One region of the Xanthomonas fragariae genome, then DNA from elsewhere that is predicted to be linked to it. Evidence: predicted binding sites of a transcription regulator. Region 1 holds the regulator's gene; each other region holds the start of a gene.
The links. The regulator HrcA, encoded in region 1, represses chaperone genes, less so after heat shock. The targets are predictions, from matches to a motif close to TTNGCACTCNNNNNNNNNGAGTGCNAA.
Positions count from the first base shown of each region.

Region 2: a site for HrcA is predicted at 2,229-2,255, ahead of rpoH (RNA polymerase sigma factor RpoH). Genes of this name have one in related genera too.
Region 3: a site for HrcA is predicted at 3,031-3,057, ahead of PD885_RS02000 (co-chaperone GroES). Genes of this name have one in related genera too.

Region 1 is NZ_LT853882.1:1,822,305-1,827,114, reverse strand. It holds gene dnaK (molecular chaperone DnaK) at 1-1,331, opposite strand, end outside; gene grpE (nucleotide exchange factor GrpE) at 1,474-1,992, opposite strand; gene hrcA (heat-inducible transcriptional repressor HrcA) at 2,109-3,140, opposite strand; gene recN (DNA repair protein RecN) at 3,280-4,810, shown strand, end outside.
Region 2 is NZ_LT853882.1:45,614-50,423, forward strand. It holds gene PD885_RS00210 (primosomal protein N') at 1-471, shown strand, start outside; partial or broken gene PD885_RS00215 (NAD(P)/FAD-dependent oxidoreductase) at 490-914, shown strand; partial or broken gene PD885_RS00220 (trimeric intracellular cation channel family protein) at 963-1,099, shown strand; gene rpoH (RNA polymerase sigma factor RpoH) at 1,343-2,218, opposite strand; gene ung (uracil-DNA glycosylase) at 2,415-3,140, opposite strand; gene PD885_RS00235 (response regulator) at 3,137-3,979, opposite strand; gene ftsX (permease-like cell division protein FtsX) at 3,988-4,810, opposite strand, start outside.
Region 3 is NZ_LT853882.1:439,093-443,902, forward strand. It holds gene cutA (divalent-cation tolerance protein CutA) at 1-324, opposite strand, end outside; gene PD885_RS20330 (hypothetical protein) at 522-941, shown strand; partial or broken gene PD885_RS01995 (endonuclease) at 1,017-2,699, opposite strand; gene PD885_RS21260 (hypothetical protein) at 2,602-2,967, shown strand; gene PD885_RS02000 (co-chaperone GroES) at 3,108-3,395, shown strand; gene groL (chaperonin GroEL) at 3,537-4,810, shown strand, end outside.

The DNA.
Region 1 (4,810 bases):
CCCTGCAACACGTGCACGGTCACGGCCGACTGGTTGTCCTCGGCAGTGGAGAAGGTCTGCGACGCCTTAGTCGGGATGGTGGTGTTCTTTTCGATGATCTTGGTGAACACGCCGCCCATGGTCTCGATACCCAGCGACAGCGGGGTCACGTCCAGCAGCAGCACGTCCTTGACGTCGCCGGTCAGCACGCCGCCCTGGATCGCAGCGCCGACAGCCACGGCTTCGTCCGGGTTGACGTCCTTACGCGGTTCCTTGCCGAAGAAATCGGCAACCGCCTGCTGCACCTTAGGCATGCGGGTCTGACCACCGACCAGGATCACTTCGTTGATGTCGCTGGCACGCAGGCCGGCATCGTTCAACGCGGTGCGGCACGGATCGATCGACTTCTTGACCAGATCTTCCACCAGCGCTTCGAGCTTGGCACGGGTCACCTTGATGTTGAGGTGCTTCGGGCCTGACGCATCGGCGGTGACGTACGGCAGATTGACTTCGGTCTGCTGGCTGGTCGACAGCTCGATCTTGGCGCGCTCTGCAGCGTCCTTCAGGCGCTGCAGTGCCAACGGATCCTTACGCAGATCGATACCCTGATCCTTGTTGAATTCGTCAACCAGGTACTCGATGACGCGGTTGTCGAAGTCTTCGCCGCCCAGGAAGGTGTCGCCGTTGGTGGCCAGCACTTCGAACTGCTTCTCGCCGTCGACTTCGGCAATCTCGATGATCGACACGTCAAAGGTGCCGCCTCCCAAGTCGTACACCGCAATCTTGCGGTCGCCGCCGTTCTTGTCCAGGCCATAGGCCAGGGCCGCAGCAGTCGGCTCATTGATGATGCGCTTGACGTCCAGACCAGCGATGCGGCCGGCGTCCTTGGTGGCCTGACGCTGGCTGTCGTTGAAGTACGCCGGCACCGTGATCACCGCTTCGGTGACCTTCTCACCCAGAAAATCCTCGGCGGTCTTCTTCATCTTTTCCAGCACGCGCGCAGAGATTTCCTGCGGCGCCATGCGCTTGGCATCGCTGGTCTGCACCCATGCATCGCCGTTGTCGTGCGCCAGAATGCCGTACGGCACGTGCGAGATGTCCTTCTGCACTTCGGCGTCGTTGAACTTGCGGCCGATCAGGCGCTTCACCGCGTAGAAAGTGTTCTTCGGGTTGGTCACCGCTTGGCGCTTGGCCGAGGCACCGACCAGCACTTCGCCGTCCTTGGTGTAGGCGACGATCGAAGGCGTGGTGCGATCGCCTTCGGAGTTTTCGATGACGCGGGCTTTGCCGCCGTCCATGATCGACACGCACGAGTTCGTGGTGCCGAGGTCAATACCAATGATCTTGCCCATGGATACGCTCCTGATGATTCTCTAGCTGTGTCCGGCAACGCCGGGCCTGGCTGAGATGTGGGGGTGGTGCGCAGGTGTTCAAGCCACCTGTGCGAATCTGGGTTCCGTGCGAGCGCCTGGCAGTTCAGCCGGGCACTGCCACTCAGTCGTGTCTAGCCACGACCACCAGGGCCGGGCGCAGCAGTCGATCGTTGAGCAGATAGCCTTTCTGGAACACCTGCACGATGTGGCCAGGTGCAATGCCCTCGGCCTCGCCCTGGCTGATCGCCTGGTGCTGCTCCGGGTTGAACGGCTGGCCGACCGGATCGAGCAGGGTCAGGCCGTTGTCGGCAGCGACCTTGAGCAACTGCTTGTAGGTCATGTCCAGGCCATCGCGCAGCGGACTGGGCTGGGTACCAGCAGCAGTCAGGCCCGCGTCCAGGCTATCGAACACCGGCAGCAGCTCGCCTAGCAGCTTCTCGTTGGCGAACTTGCGCGCGTTGTCGACATCGCGCGCGATGCGCTTGCGCTGGTTTTCCAGGTCGGCGCGCTCGCGCAGGGCCTCGGCTTTGACCAGCGCGATCTCGCTGCGCAGCGACTCGATCTCAGCCTTGAGCGGATCGGCCTCGGGTGGGTTCTTCGACAGGTCTTCGGAGTCGAATTCCGGGTGGTCTTGGTTCATATGCAGTTCCCGGGCAAGCGGAACGCCCGCCCCAACGTCACCCCGTATATGGGCGCTCGCGCGCGTTTCAAGCAAAACGATCACGCCGACAAAACGATCATGCCGATCGATCCCGGTTATCGCGTGCCGGGCGGATCCATAGCCGCGCCCAGCACCTGCGCAGCGGTCTCCACCAGCGGAATCACCCGGTCGTAGGCCATGCGTTTGGGTCCGATTACCCCCAGCACGCCCAGCACTTGGCCATTGGCGGTATACGACGCGGTGACCAGCGAGACGTCGTCCAGCGACACCATGCCGGTTTCCTCGCCGATGAAGATGCGCACGCCCGGCGCCTGGATGGTGCGTTCGAGCAGCTGCAGAATCTCGCGCTTGCTGGCGAAGGCCTCGAACAGCTCGCGCAGCCGGTCCAGGTCCGACAAGTCCTGCACACCCATCAGCCGGGTCTGCCCGGCCATCACCATGTCGTCGGCCTCGGCGGGCACCAGCGCCTCGCTGGCCAGATCTACGCTATGCGCAAGCAACTGTTCCATCTCGTTCTTGGCCATGCGCAGCTCGCGCAGCAGCGAGGCGCGGATGTCCGACAGCGCGCGCCCGGCGAATTGCGCATTCAGATAATTGGCCACCCGCTCCAATTCGGCCGGCTCGTACGCGCGGCGCGGCTCGATCACCCGGTTCTGCACTTCGTTGTCGGCAAACACCAAGATCGCCAGCACCCGCCGTGCGTCCAGTGAAACGAAGTCAATATGCCGAAACGCGAACTGCTCGCGCCGCGGCGCGCTGACCACGCCGACGAAATGGCTCATCGCCGACAACATCTGCGAGGCACTGCCCAGCAACGACTGCGTGCCGTTGCCGCTGGCCAGCTCCGCGCGCAGGCGGCGCACTTCTTCTTCGCCCGGCGGCTGCATCTGCACCAAGCTGTCGACGAACACCCGGTAGCCATGCGCGGTGGGCACCCGCCCGGCCGAGGTATGCGGGGAGCTGAGCAGACCCGCGTCTTCCAAATCGGCAAGAATATTGCGGATGGTCGCCGGGCTGACGTCCAACCCCGCATGCTGGGCCAACGTTTTGGAGCCCACCGGCTCGCCATCGCGGATGTAGCGCGCGATCAAGGTGCGCAGCAATTGGCGAGCGCGGGGGTCGAGCATTGGGGACTGGGACGCGCGCATGGGATCATCCGGTGAGACTGGGCATAGATAATGTCTGGCCCCGGGGATGGCAAGCGTCCAATTCCCCGCCTGCGCTCTCCCACCCTAAAGCTTGCTTATAGCGTTCACACTCGACCCCATGCTCAGACATCTTTCGATCAAGGATTTCGCCGTTGTTCGCGCCAGCGAACTCGAATTCGGGCCAGGCTTGACCGTGGTGTCGGGCGAAACCGGCGCCGGCAAGTCGCTGATGGTGGACGCACTTGGCTTTCTGTCCGGCCTGCGCGCCGATAGCGGCGTGGTCCGCCATGGTGCCGACCGCGCCGAGCTGTCGGCCGAATTCCAGTTGCCGGCCGCGCATCCAGGCCTGAGCTGGCTGGCTGACAACGAACTGGACGACGACGCGCAATGCCAGCTGCGCCGGATCATCCGCGCCGATGGCGGCTCGCGGGCCTGGATCAACGGCCGTCCGGTCACCTCGTCGCAATTGGCAGAACTGGCATCGCGACTGGTGGAGATCCACGGTCAGCACGAGCACCAGGCATTGATGGTGCGTCACAGCCAGCTCGCCCTGCTCGACGCCTACGCCCGTAACAGCGCACAACGCGACCAGGTGCGTCAGGCCAGCCAACGCTGGCAGGCGTTGCTGGACGAGCGCGATGCGCTTTCGGCGCAAGGCGATGTTTCCGATCTCATCGGTTTTCTGGAACATCAGCTCGGCGAACTGGAGCGCGAAGACCTCGACCCGGCCGCCATCGCCGCGCTGGACGTCAACCATCGTCGTCAGGCGCATGCCACCGCACTGATCGCTGCCTGCGACAGCGTCGCCCAGCAACTCAATGGCGACGACAGCGCCTCGGCGCTTGGCCTGTTGCAAGACAGCCGCCACGACCTGGCCCGCGTTGCCGAGCACGAACCGCGGCTGGGCGACGTCGAGGCACTGCTGGACAGCGCCGTGATCCAGATCGAAGAAGCGCTGGCCCTGCTCGACCGCGTGCGCGACGACTTGGAAGCCGACCCGGCACAGTTCGAGGCCATGGAACGCCGACTCGGCCGCCTGCACGACTTGGCGCGCAAGCACCGCGTCGCTCCGCACGAACTGGCCTCGCACCGCGACCATCTGAGCGCCGAGGTCGAGAGCCTGCGCGGCGCTGATGAACGCTTGCAGCAACTCGACAAGCACATCGACACCGCCACCGGCGTGTGGTGCAGCGCCGCCGACGTCCTCAGTGACAGCCGCAAGACCGCTGCCGAAGCCCTCTCGGCCGCTACTACCACGCTGATCGGCGAGCTAGGCATGGGCGGCGGGCAGTTCCTGATCCAGTTGCTGCCGCAGGAAACACTGCGGCCGGACCCGCACGGCGCCGAGCGGGTGGAATTCCTCGTCGCCGCTAATGCAGGGCAGCCGCCGCGCGCATTGCGAAAAGTCGCCTCCGGTGGCGAGCTGTCGCGGATTTCGTTGGCGATCGAGGTGGCCGCGCTCGGCTTGGACAGCGTGCCTACCATGGTGTTCGACGAGGTCGATTCCGGCATCGGCGGCGCAGTGGCCGACATCGTCGGGCAGAAGCTGCGCGCCCTGGGCGAACAGCGCCAGGTGTTGTGCGTGACCCATTTGCCGCAGGTCGCTGCCAAGGGCCATGCCCACTACCGGGTCAGCAAGGCGCCGGTGG
Region 2 (4,810 bases), 1.8 Mb from region 1:
GCAGGACGCGCCGGACGTGCCGATCGTCCGGGCGAGGTCTGGCTGCAGACCCATCACCCCGAGCACCCCTTGCTGCAGACCCTGGTCAACGGCGGCTATCACGCCTTTGCCGATGCCGAACTGCAACAGCGCGAGGCGGCCGGCTTTCCGCCGTCCGCGCATCTGGCGCTGTTCCGCGCCGAAGCCAAGGATGTGGCGGCGGCCAATCAGTTCCTGATGGCGGTGCGTGTCTTGACCAACGCGGACACCAGCGCGGAATCGCCCGCGTCTGCAGCAGTGGAATGCTATGGCCCGATGCCGGCACCAATGCCGCGTCGCGCCGGTTTTCAACGAACGCAATTGTTGTTGTCCGCGCAACAACGCTCTGCCTTGCACCGATTGCTCGATGCGCAGCTGCCGGCAATCTATGCGCTGCCGCAAGCGCGGCGGGTGCGCTGGTCGCTGGATGTGGATCCGATCGATTTGTATTGAGAGCGGCTAACAAAACTACTGCGCAGCCGCCGGGTGGGCGCGACCCGTCCGCTCGACGATCCCGGCATCCGCATCACCCTGATCGACCGCCAGAAACGCCATTGTTCTGGCCACTGCCATATCAAGTCGCCGCCGCCGGTCTCCGCCGGTCTGTCCGCGCCGGATATTGCCGCGCCGCTGCGGCACATCCTGCGCGAGCAGCGCTGCTCTGCTCGGCGACGTCGCCGAAATCGCACCAACGCGCCGCGAGGTCGTCCTGGCCGATGGCAACACGCTCGGCGACGACATGCTGCTGGCCACCGGCGCCACTCATGCCTATTTCGGCAACGACAGAACACATGCCGGGCCTGAATACGCCGTATAACGCGCTGGTACTGCGGCGCAAACTGTTGCTCGCCTTCGAACGTGCCGAGGCCGAATCCGACCCCGCAGCATGTGCCGCAACCGGTGTCACAGGTTTCTACTGGCATGCAGCGGTGGTACGGCTGCGCGCAGTCGCGATCGGACATGTGCTCGACGTGCCCCAGCATGGTCGTTGGCGACTGGCGCAAGCGTATGTTCCGGCCTGCGCCTTACGGCGATCAGCTACGGCCGGCATCTGCCGTTAGCGCGCTTGCCGCCGAAGTAGTGAAGCTGCAGCGTTGCCTAGTCGGGTAAGTGCCCGATGCCATGCCTGCTGCGCGATGCGCGGGGTTTGGTAGTGCACTTCAACCAGTGAAATGCCCGCGTATGGCGCAAATGCATATGCTCATTCGCAGCAAAAAGATCGGCAGGGGAGCAGACGTTTATAGACTCCGCGCCCACCGGCACAAACGCAAACGGCCCGGATATCCGGGCCGTTTGTACACCATCTGGTGCATGGTCGAAGGGATCAGGCAACAAACAATGCCTTCATCTTCTTCAGCGCGTTCGCCTCGATCTGGCGGATGCGCTCGGCCGATACACCGTATTCATCAGCCAGCTCCTGCAGCGTCACCTTGGAATCGGAATCCAACCAGCGACGCTTGACGATGTCGCGCGAGCGCGTATCCAGACCGGCCATGCCTTCGCGCAGCAGCTGCAACTGGTTGTCTTCGCTGTCGTGACGCTCGTAAGCCTGCGACGGATCTTCATCGTTGGCTACCAGATAGCTGACCGGTGACGGCGGACCGTGATCATCATCTTCGTCGGACGAAGCATCGAAACCGATATCGCGACCGGACAGGCGCGATTCCATCTCCATCACTTCACGTTCGGAGACGTTCAGATCCTTGGCGACCGCGGTCACTTCCGACGCATTGAGCCAGCCCAGACGCGTCTTGGACTTGCGTAGGTTGAAGAACAGCTTGCGCTGCGCCTTGGTCGTGGCGACTTTGACGATGCGCCAGTTCTTCAGGATGAACTCATGCATTTCGGCACGAATCCAATGCACTGCGAAGCTGACCAGACGCACGCCCATTTCCGGATCGAAGCGCTTGACCGCCTTCATCAGGCCGATATTACCTTCCTGGATCAAATCGCCCAGCGGCAGGCCGTAGCCGTTGTAGCCGCGGGCCACGTGCACCACGAAGCGCAGGTGGGAATGGACCAGTTCGCGCGCGGCGTCCAGATCCAGCTCATCGCGGAAGCGACGGGCAAGATTCTGTTCCTCATCGACCGACAGCACCGGGATCTGGTGCACGGCACCGATGTAGGCGTCTAGCGAACCGAGCGCACTGGGAATCGGGAGATTGTTCGCCACAAGGGCAGTCGAGGTAGTCTGGTTCATAGGCACCATCTTAGCAGTCGAACTATTGGACTGCCGGGTACAGAAAGAGTTCCCAGCGTTCCACTTATAGGACGTTCGGACTTCTTGCATTGCCGACATTCTACGGCATCGCTCCCGAATTCAACACCTGAACTACCACCGCAGCCCTGCGCAGACCGTGACAACTCGTTGCGAAACAGGCTAGCGCCTGTTCCGTTCAGCCACCGGCCGACGTGGTGTCCAGGGCGTTGCGCGGCGGCAGCGACCAGTCGATCGGGCTGACCCCACGTCGCTGTAGATGTTCATTGGTCTTGGAGAAATGCTGGCAGCCCAAAAAGCCGCGATGCGCCGACAACGGCGACGGGTGCGGCGCCTTTAACACACGGTGGCGCGCCTGGTCGATGACCTTACCCTTGGACTGCGCGTAACTGCCCCAGAGCAGGAACACCACTCCTTCGCGCTCACGGTTGAGGGTTTCCACGACATGATCAGTGAAACCTTCCCAGCCCTTGTTCTGGTGGGCTCCGGCACGCCCCCGCTCCACCGTCAGCACGGCATTGAGCAGCAGTACGCCCTGGCGCGCCCACGGCATCAGATAGCCGTGATCCGGCCGCGCGATGCCCAGGTCGTCCTGAATCTCTTTATAGATGTTGAGCAGCGACGGCGGAACTGGCACGCCGGGCAACACCGAGAAGCACAGCCCATGCGCCTGGCCTTCGCCGTGATACGGGTCCTGGCCCAGGATCACCACTTTGACCTGCTCGAACGGGGTGGCATCGAAGGCGGCAAAGATCTGCGGACCGGGCGGAAACACCCGCGCGCCAGCCGCCTTGCGCTGGCGCAAAAATCCCGATAACTCCTGCATCTCCGGGCGCAGCAACCAATCGCCCACGCGCGCCTTCCACGACGGTTCCAACTGGATACGCCCCTCCGCTTCGGTCATAACGTGACAGCCTGATCCTCAAGACGCGCCAAGCGCAGCTGGAACAACACCTTGGTCACCAATAGACGCTCTTCGATCGGTTTCTGCACCAGGTCGTTGGCGCCAGCGCGCAGCAGTTCGGACTGGTTGCGTGGATTGGTGTCGCCGGTCATTACCAATACGGGCAGGCGGCGCTTGCCGTAGGCGAAATCGATACGGATACGCTCGACCACGTCGCGGCCGTTGAGCTCGCCTTTCAGGGTCACGTCGGTCAGTACCACGTCGATGCGGCGCTCGGTGCGGCCCAGTGATTCGGCGGTGAGCAGCGCGAAGGCGTCTTCGGCGGTGAGTACGTGCACCACTTTCAGGCGTTGACGCTCGAGCATGCGCTTGGTCGCTTCGGCCACCACGCGGCTGTCTTCGATGTAGAGCACGGTCGCGCCGACGACCGGCTCAGGCTGCACGTAGCCGCGGATAAAAGTCGCCAGGGCCTCATGACCCAGCGCCTTGTCGAAATAATCGGTGACGTACTCGGTGAAGCGGCGCTCCATCAGGTGCTGTTGCGCATCGCCGGAAACAACGATCACCGGAACATACGCCTGGCTCGCCGCTTCGCGCACGCTGCGCGCCAGCGTCAAACCATCGCCATCGGGTAGCGACAGCGAGGTCGTCACCAGATCCACCGCACCGGCTTCCAGCGCCTGGCGTGCTTCGGCGATGCTGGAGCACCCTATCACCTGCACGTTCGGCAGATCACGCTTCAACACATCGGCAATCAGCTTGCGCACCAGCTTGGAGCCATCTACCACCATCACGCGCGGCGCGGCGCTGATCAGGTGCTTGAGATCTGATGGGTGCATGGCAGGCATCAGGTCTCGGTGGGACGGGTCTGACGAAGGAAATGGCCGGTCACCAGCCAAGCACCCAGCCAACCCAGGACCAGGGTGCCGACCAGCACCATCGCAGAATGCAGCAGATCCAGACCGTGGAGGGTAAAGGAGCTGCCGTAGCTATCGGCCAATATCGCCAACGGCGCGCGCAGCGCCAGCCCGGAGGCAGCAATCAGAGCGAGCGCAACAGCGCCGGCACCGAGCCCGTACCACGCACCCAGATACAGAAACGGGCGACGAATGAAGCCATCGCTGGCCCCCAGCAATTGCAGCACGCCGATTTCTTCGCGCCGCGATTGAATATCCAGCCGCACCGTATTGCCGACCACCAGCACCGCGCCGATGCCCAGTAGTGCAGACAGCACCTGCACCAGCCGCTCGCCAAAACGCAGCCAGCCGTCCAGGCGCTTGCGCCACAACACGTCATGCTGCACTTGGTCGGTCTGCGGCAAGGCCTGCAGCGCGCCGGCCAGTTGCGCATCGTCGGCGGCATCGGTCGGAGTGACGATCAACAACGTCGGCAACGGATTGTCGCCGAGCGCATCGATCGCTTCGTCGAGCTTGGCGCTTTCACGCAATTCGGCCAGCCTCTGCGTGGGCGTGCGCAACGTAACCTGGGCAACGTCCGGGCGCGCACGCAGCTCAACGGCCAGCGCCTGCGCCGCATCGGCGCCGACATCGACCTTCAAGAACAGATTGATCTCTCGCGACTGCTGCACACTGCCTGCCAGCAACTTGACGTTGTCCAGCGCGATCGACAGCCCCAGCGGCAGGGCTAGCGCCAGGGCCATCACCACGATG
Region 3 (4,810 bases), 1.4 Mb from region 1:
CTTGCGGGTTTCAGCCCGGACCCAATCGAGATACGCCGACAGCCCGGCGCTGGCTTGGACAGCGACCGCTTCCGGCAGTTCATACGGATGCAATGCTTGCAGCCGCGCAATGGCGTCGTGCAGGCGGTCTTCACAGGTCTTGATCAGCAACTGCACTTCCTGGCTGCGCTCGATCGCCCCGTTCCAGCGATACAGCGACTGCGCGCCGGGGAGCTGGGTGACGCAGGCAGCCAGCCGCTCGTCCAGCAACGCATGCGCGATGTGATCGGCGCTGTCGGCATCCGGACAGGTGCTGAACAACAAATGGAGGGGAGAGGCATTCATCGGGCCGATCAGTGTAATCCCCTGCCTGCTGGGGATCGACCACCGATTCCGGAACACGCCGTTACCTTTTGTTGCCCCTACTGTCTGGCAACCGGTGCCAACAGCGCACCGGCATCATTGGTCAGTGAAAGAATCAGCATGTCGACATTCAGGATGCAGTGGTTGGGCGTGATCGCAGGCGTGGTAATGGTGGCGTCATGGCGCAGGCACAAAGCGATCGGGACGTGGGCGGGCAGGCGTTGGCGATGTCGGCGCGGATCTGCCCGGCGCATTCCACCGAACGAACGCGCCCGGCGGTGCGCACGTTGCCTGTCGGTGCGCTACGGGTGCTGGTGCAGCGCGATGGACACGCTATGCCCGGACCGGTGTTTGCCCGCCGAGATACCGGTGGCGTGGTACGGCCAAGTCGGGGTGCTCGCTTGAAATCCCGATGCGCCCAACGTGGTGAAGCTACTGACCACAAGGTCGGCGTGATGACCCGTAGCGAGGAATTCCACACCGCAACGGTGGTCTGGGACGCGAACGGGGAGCCGGCCAAGAACGTCGCCGTGCCGGCCTTCGAGCCGCGTGCAAGGCCGGTCGGTCGATACGCCGAACCTGCCGTCCCGACGCACTGAGCGTCGGGACGGAGAGGATCAATTGGCCAGCTGGCAGCTGGCCGGCTTGGCCGAGGTGAACAGGCTCGAGCTCGTTCACACGGGGTGATCGACGAACGGGTTGCGGTTGCCCTGGAAGCTGAAGATCACTTGGTTACGGGCGCGCTCGGCATCGTCCGGTGGGTCGGCCTGGTGCCAGGCCAGCAGCGTGGACGGCAGGCCCATGTAGGCTGGCGAGGACGAGGTCTGCACGATCTTGCTGCGGTCCTCCTTGCTGCGGTCGTCGGTGAGCTCCAGGTCTGGTTCGGACTGCCCGGTGGCCGCGTCGGTGCCGCCTTCGAAGCGAATTGCCATGTACATTACCGCACGCGCCATGTCGCCCTTGCGACGTGGCCACACTTCGAACGTGCCCCTGTTGCCGACAGGCGTGCGCACCCAGTTGGAATTGCCCGGGTACCGCGCGCTGCCGCCGCCAGTGCCGTTTTGATCTCGGTCACCCGCTCGCCGCAGCTGCTGGTGCAGGCGGCGTAGGGCTTGTTGCCGCGGTCGGCGTTGAAGGTGGTGTCGGTCAGATACAGCATGTGGGTGTCTGTGTAGGGCGCATACGGCAGTCCCTTGTCGCCGCTGGCGCTACCGAAGCCCAGCGAGTCGGGCCAGGTGTGCTCGCGGTTGTAGGTCAACCCGCTGCCGGTGCCGGCTCGGTCGCTGACTTTGGCGTAGCTGCGGTTGCGGTAGGCGTCCAGGATCCGGCCGCTTTTGTTGGGATCCTCGTCGGCCATTTCCAGGATGGTCCAGGTGTTGGTGCCGGTGCCGCTGTGCGGGTATACCGTGTGGCTTTTGATGAGGGTGTGCAGTGAGCAACGCAACTGACTGGCGTTGGCGGTGTTGACGCGCGTGTAGTAGCCAGTGCCGCCGCTGGTCGAGGCCACGGTGAAGACGAGGGACTGGTTGGCGGCCGGGCTCAACCCGGCGGCATCGCGGATGGCACTGGCGGTGATTGCCAGGGTGCAGTGTTCGCCACCGACCAGTGCGGTGTTGCTGGACAGGGTGAAGCGGGTGCCGTTGGTCGGATAGCTCAACGCCACCGTGCCGGAGCTGGCACAACTCAACGCGAAGGCGCCGCTGCTCAGCGTCACCGCCTCGCTGAAGCCGACTGCCAGATCGCCCGCAGCCGGGAAGCCGGTGGCGCCTTGAGTTGGCGCGCCGCCGGTTTCACCGCCACTGCCGTTGAAGGTCTGGCCGCGGTTGCAGGCATCGAAGGTCTGCGCCGACGAGCCGGCCCAGCTGAAGTTGGCTGGGCTGCTGCCGGTACCTGTCAATTGCAACGAACTGCCGACCGCGCTGCTGTTGCTCTCGCTGACCGGCAGATTCTGGCTGGTGACGCCGGCCGCCGGGCCGTCGCCGCCGGTGATGGCGCCTTCGTAACTGAGAAACTGCACCAGCTGCCCGTTGGGATCGACCAGCGCCACCCAGTCGTCTGGTCCGTTCTGGACACCATTGCTGGTGTAGCGCACGATCGCGACGCGCACCTGATCTGCCGCAGGTGATCAGGCTGCCGGCCGGCACCGTCGTCGTTGCGTAGACCGTGGCCGCGCTCGGCGCGCTGCCGTTGTACAGATAAATGCGGTAGTCGCTCAGCGATTCGTCGGCGGCGCTTGCGTCGTCATAATGCAGTTCGTTGATGAACACCGTCGCGTTGGCGGAGGTGGCGGTCAGCGCAAGCGCGCAGGCCAGCGGAAGCCAGCAGCTCAGGGCAACACCACCGGACGTCAACCTCATCAACAGTTCCTTTTGGTCGGGGAATGCATGCCTGACTCTAGAGCCTGTGCATGACAAGTGGTGGAACCTGGTTCCATTTTTAGGGCGCCAGCAAAACGGCTGCGCTCACCGCCAGGCGGGCACGGTCGGTGCGGTATCCCGCACAAAAACCATTAGTGCTGAGCGCACGATGCGCATTCACCCGACCACCAGGCCGCACGGTTTTGGCAGCCTCTATGGTCTCCGGATGCAACCGTCAAAGCGAAAAAATTTTGCCCTCAGCCCTTGAAAGTCGCCCACCCAGCACAATCTTTGGCCCGCACCCGTTCTGTCGGGTTTTCCGCGCGCTGTGCTGGCAGTCGTCACATACGAGTGCTAACATCGCCGATAATTTCCAGACTAATCAATCATTTAAGAGGGTCTTTCTCTATGAGCATCAAGCCGCTTCACGACCGCGTTGTAGTCAAGCCGATCGAAGCCGACGAAGTTTCCGCCGGTGGCATCGTGATTCCGGATTCGGCTAAGGAAAAGTCCACCAAGGGCGAAGTCGTCGCTGTTGGCGCCGGCAAGCCGCTGGACAACGGCAGCCTGCGTGCGCCGGTGGTCAAGGTGGGTGACAAGGTCATCTACGGCCAATACGCCGGCAGCAGCTACAAGGCCGAAGGCACCGAGTACAAGGTGCTGCGCGAAGACGACATTCTGGCGGTCATCGGCTAATCAGGCGCTACGCGCCGGAATCGGGAGTGGGAATCGGCAGGGCGGCTAACGCTCTCACCATCCGATCCCGTCCCGATATCCGCCCTTGCTCTACCGATTTTCCTTATCCCCCTAATCCCCTAATTTCCGGAGTAATAACTAATGGCTGCTAAAGACATTCGTTTCGGTGAAGACGCACGTACCCGTATGGTTCGTGGCGTCAACGTTCTTGCCAATGCCGTGAAGGCCACCCTGGGCCCGAAGGGCCGCAACGTCGTGCTCGAGAAGAGCTTCGGCGCACCGACCATCACCAAGGACGGCGTCTCGGTCGCCAAGGAAATCGAACTGGCCGACAAGTTCGAGAACATGGGCGCGCAGATGGTCAAGGAAGTCGCTTCCAAGACCAACGACAACGCTGGCGACGGCACCACCACCGCGACCGTGCTCGCCCAGGCCCTGATCCGCGAAGGCGCCAAGGCTGTGGCCGCCGGCATGAACCCGATGGACCTCAAGCGCGGTATCGACCAAGCCGTCAAGGCCGCTGTCATCGAGCTGAAGAACATCTCCAAGCCCACTACCGACGACAAGGCGATCGCTCAGGTCGGCACCATTTCGGCCAACTCGGACGAATCGATCGGCAATATCATTGCCGAAGCGATGCAGAAGGTCGGCAAGGAAGGCGTGATCACCGTTGAAGAAGGTTCGGGCCTGGAAAACGAGCTGGACGTTGTCGAGGGCATGCAGTTCGATCGCGGCTACCTCTCCCCGTACTTCATCAACAACCAGCAGAGCCAGTCGGCCGATCTGGACGATCCGTTCATCCTGCTGCATGACAAGAAGATCTCCAACGTGCGCGACCTGCTGCCCGTGCTGGAGGGTGTCGCCAAGGCCGGCAAGCCGCTGCTGATCGTGGCTGAAGAAGTCGAAGGCGAAGCGCTGGCCACCCTGGTGGTCAACACCATCCGTGGCATCGTCAAGGTCGTGGCCGTCAAGGCGCCTGGCTTCGGCGATCGTCGCAAGGCGATGCTGGAAGACATGGCCGTGCTGACTGGCGGCACCGTGATCTCCGAGGAAGTGGGTCTGGCGCTGGAGAAGGCGACGATCAAGGATCTGGGCCGCGCGAAGAAGGTACAGGTCTCTAAGGAGAACACCACCATCATCGACGGCGCCGGCGATTCGGCCACGATCCAGGCCCGCGTTGGCCAGATCAAGACCCAAATCGAAGACACCTCGTCCGATTACGACCGCGAGAAGCTGCAGGAGCGCGTGGCCAAGCTGGCTGGTGGCGTTGCAGTGATCAAGGTCGGCGCCTCGACCGAAATCGAAATGAAGGAAAAGAAGGCACGCGTCGAAGACGCCCTGCACGCCACCCGTGCAGCCGTCGAAGAAGGCGTGGTCCCGGGCGGCGGTGTGGCCCTGGTGCGTGCGCTGGTGGC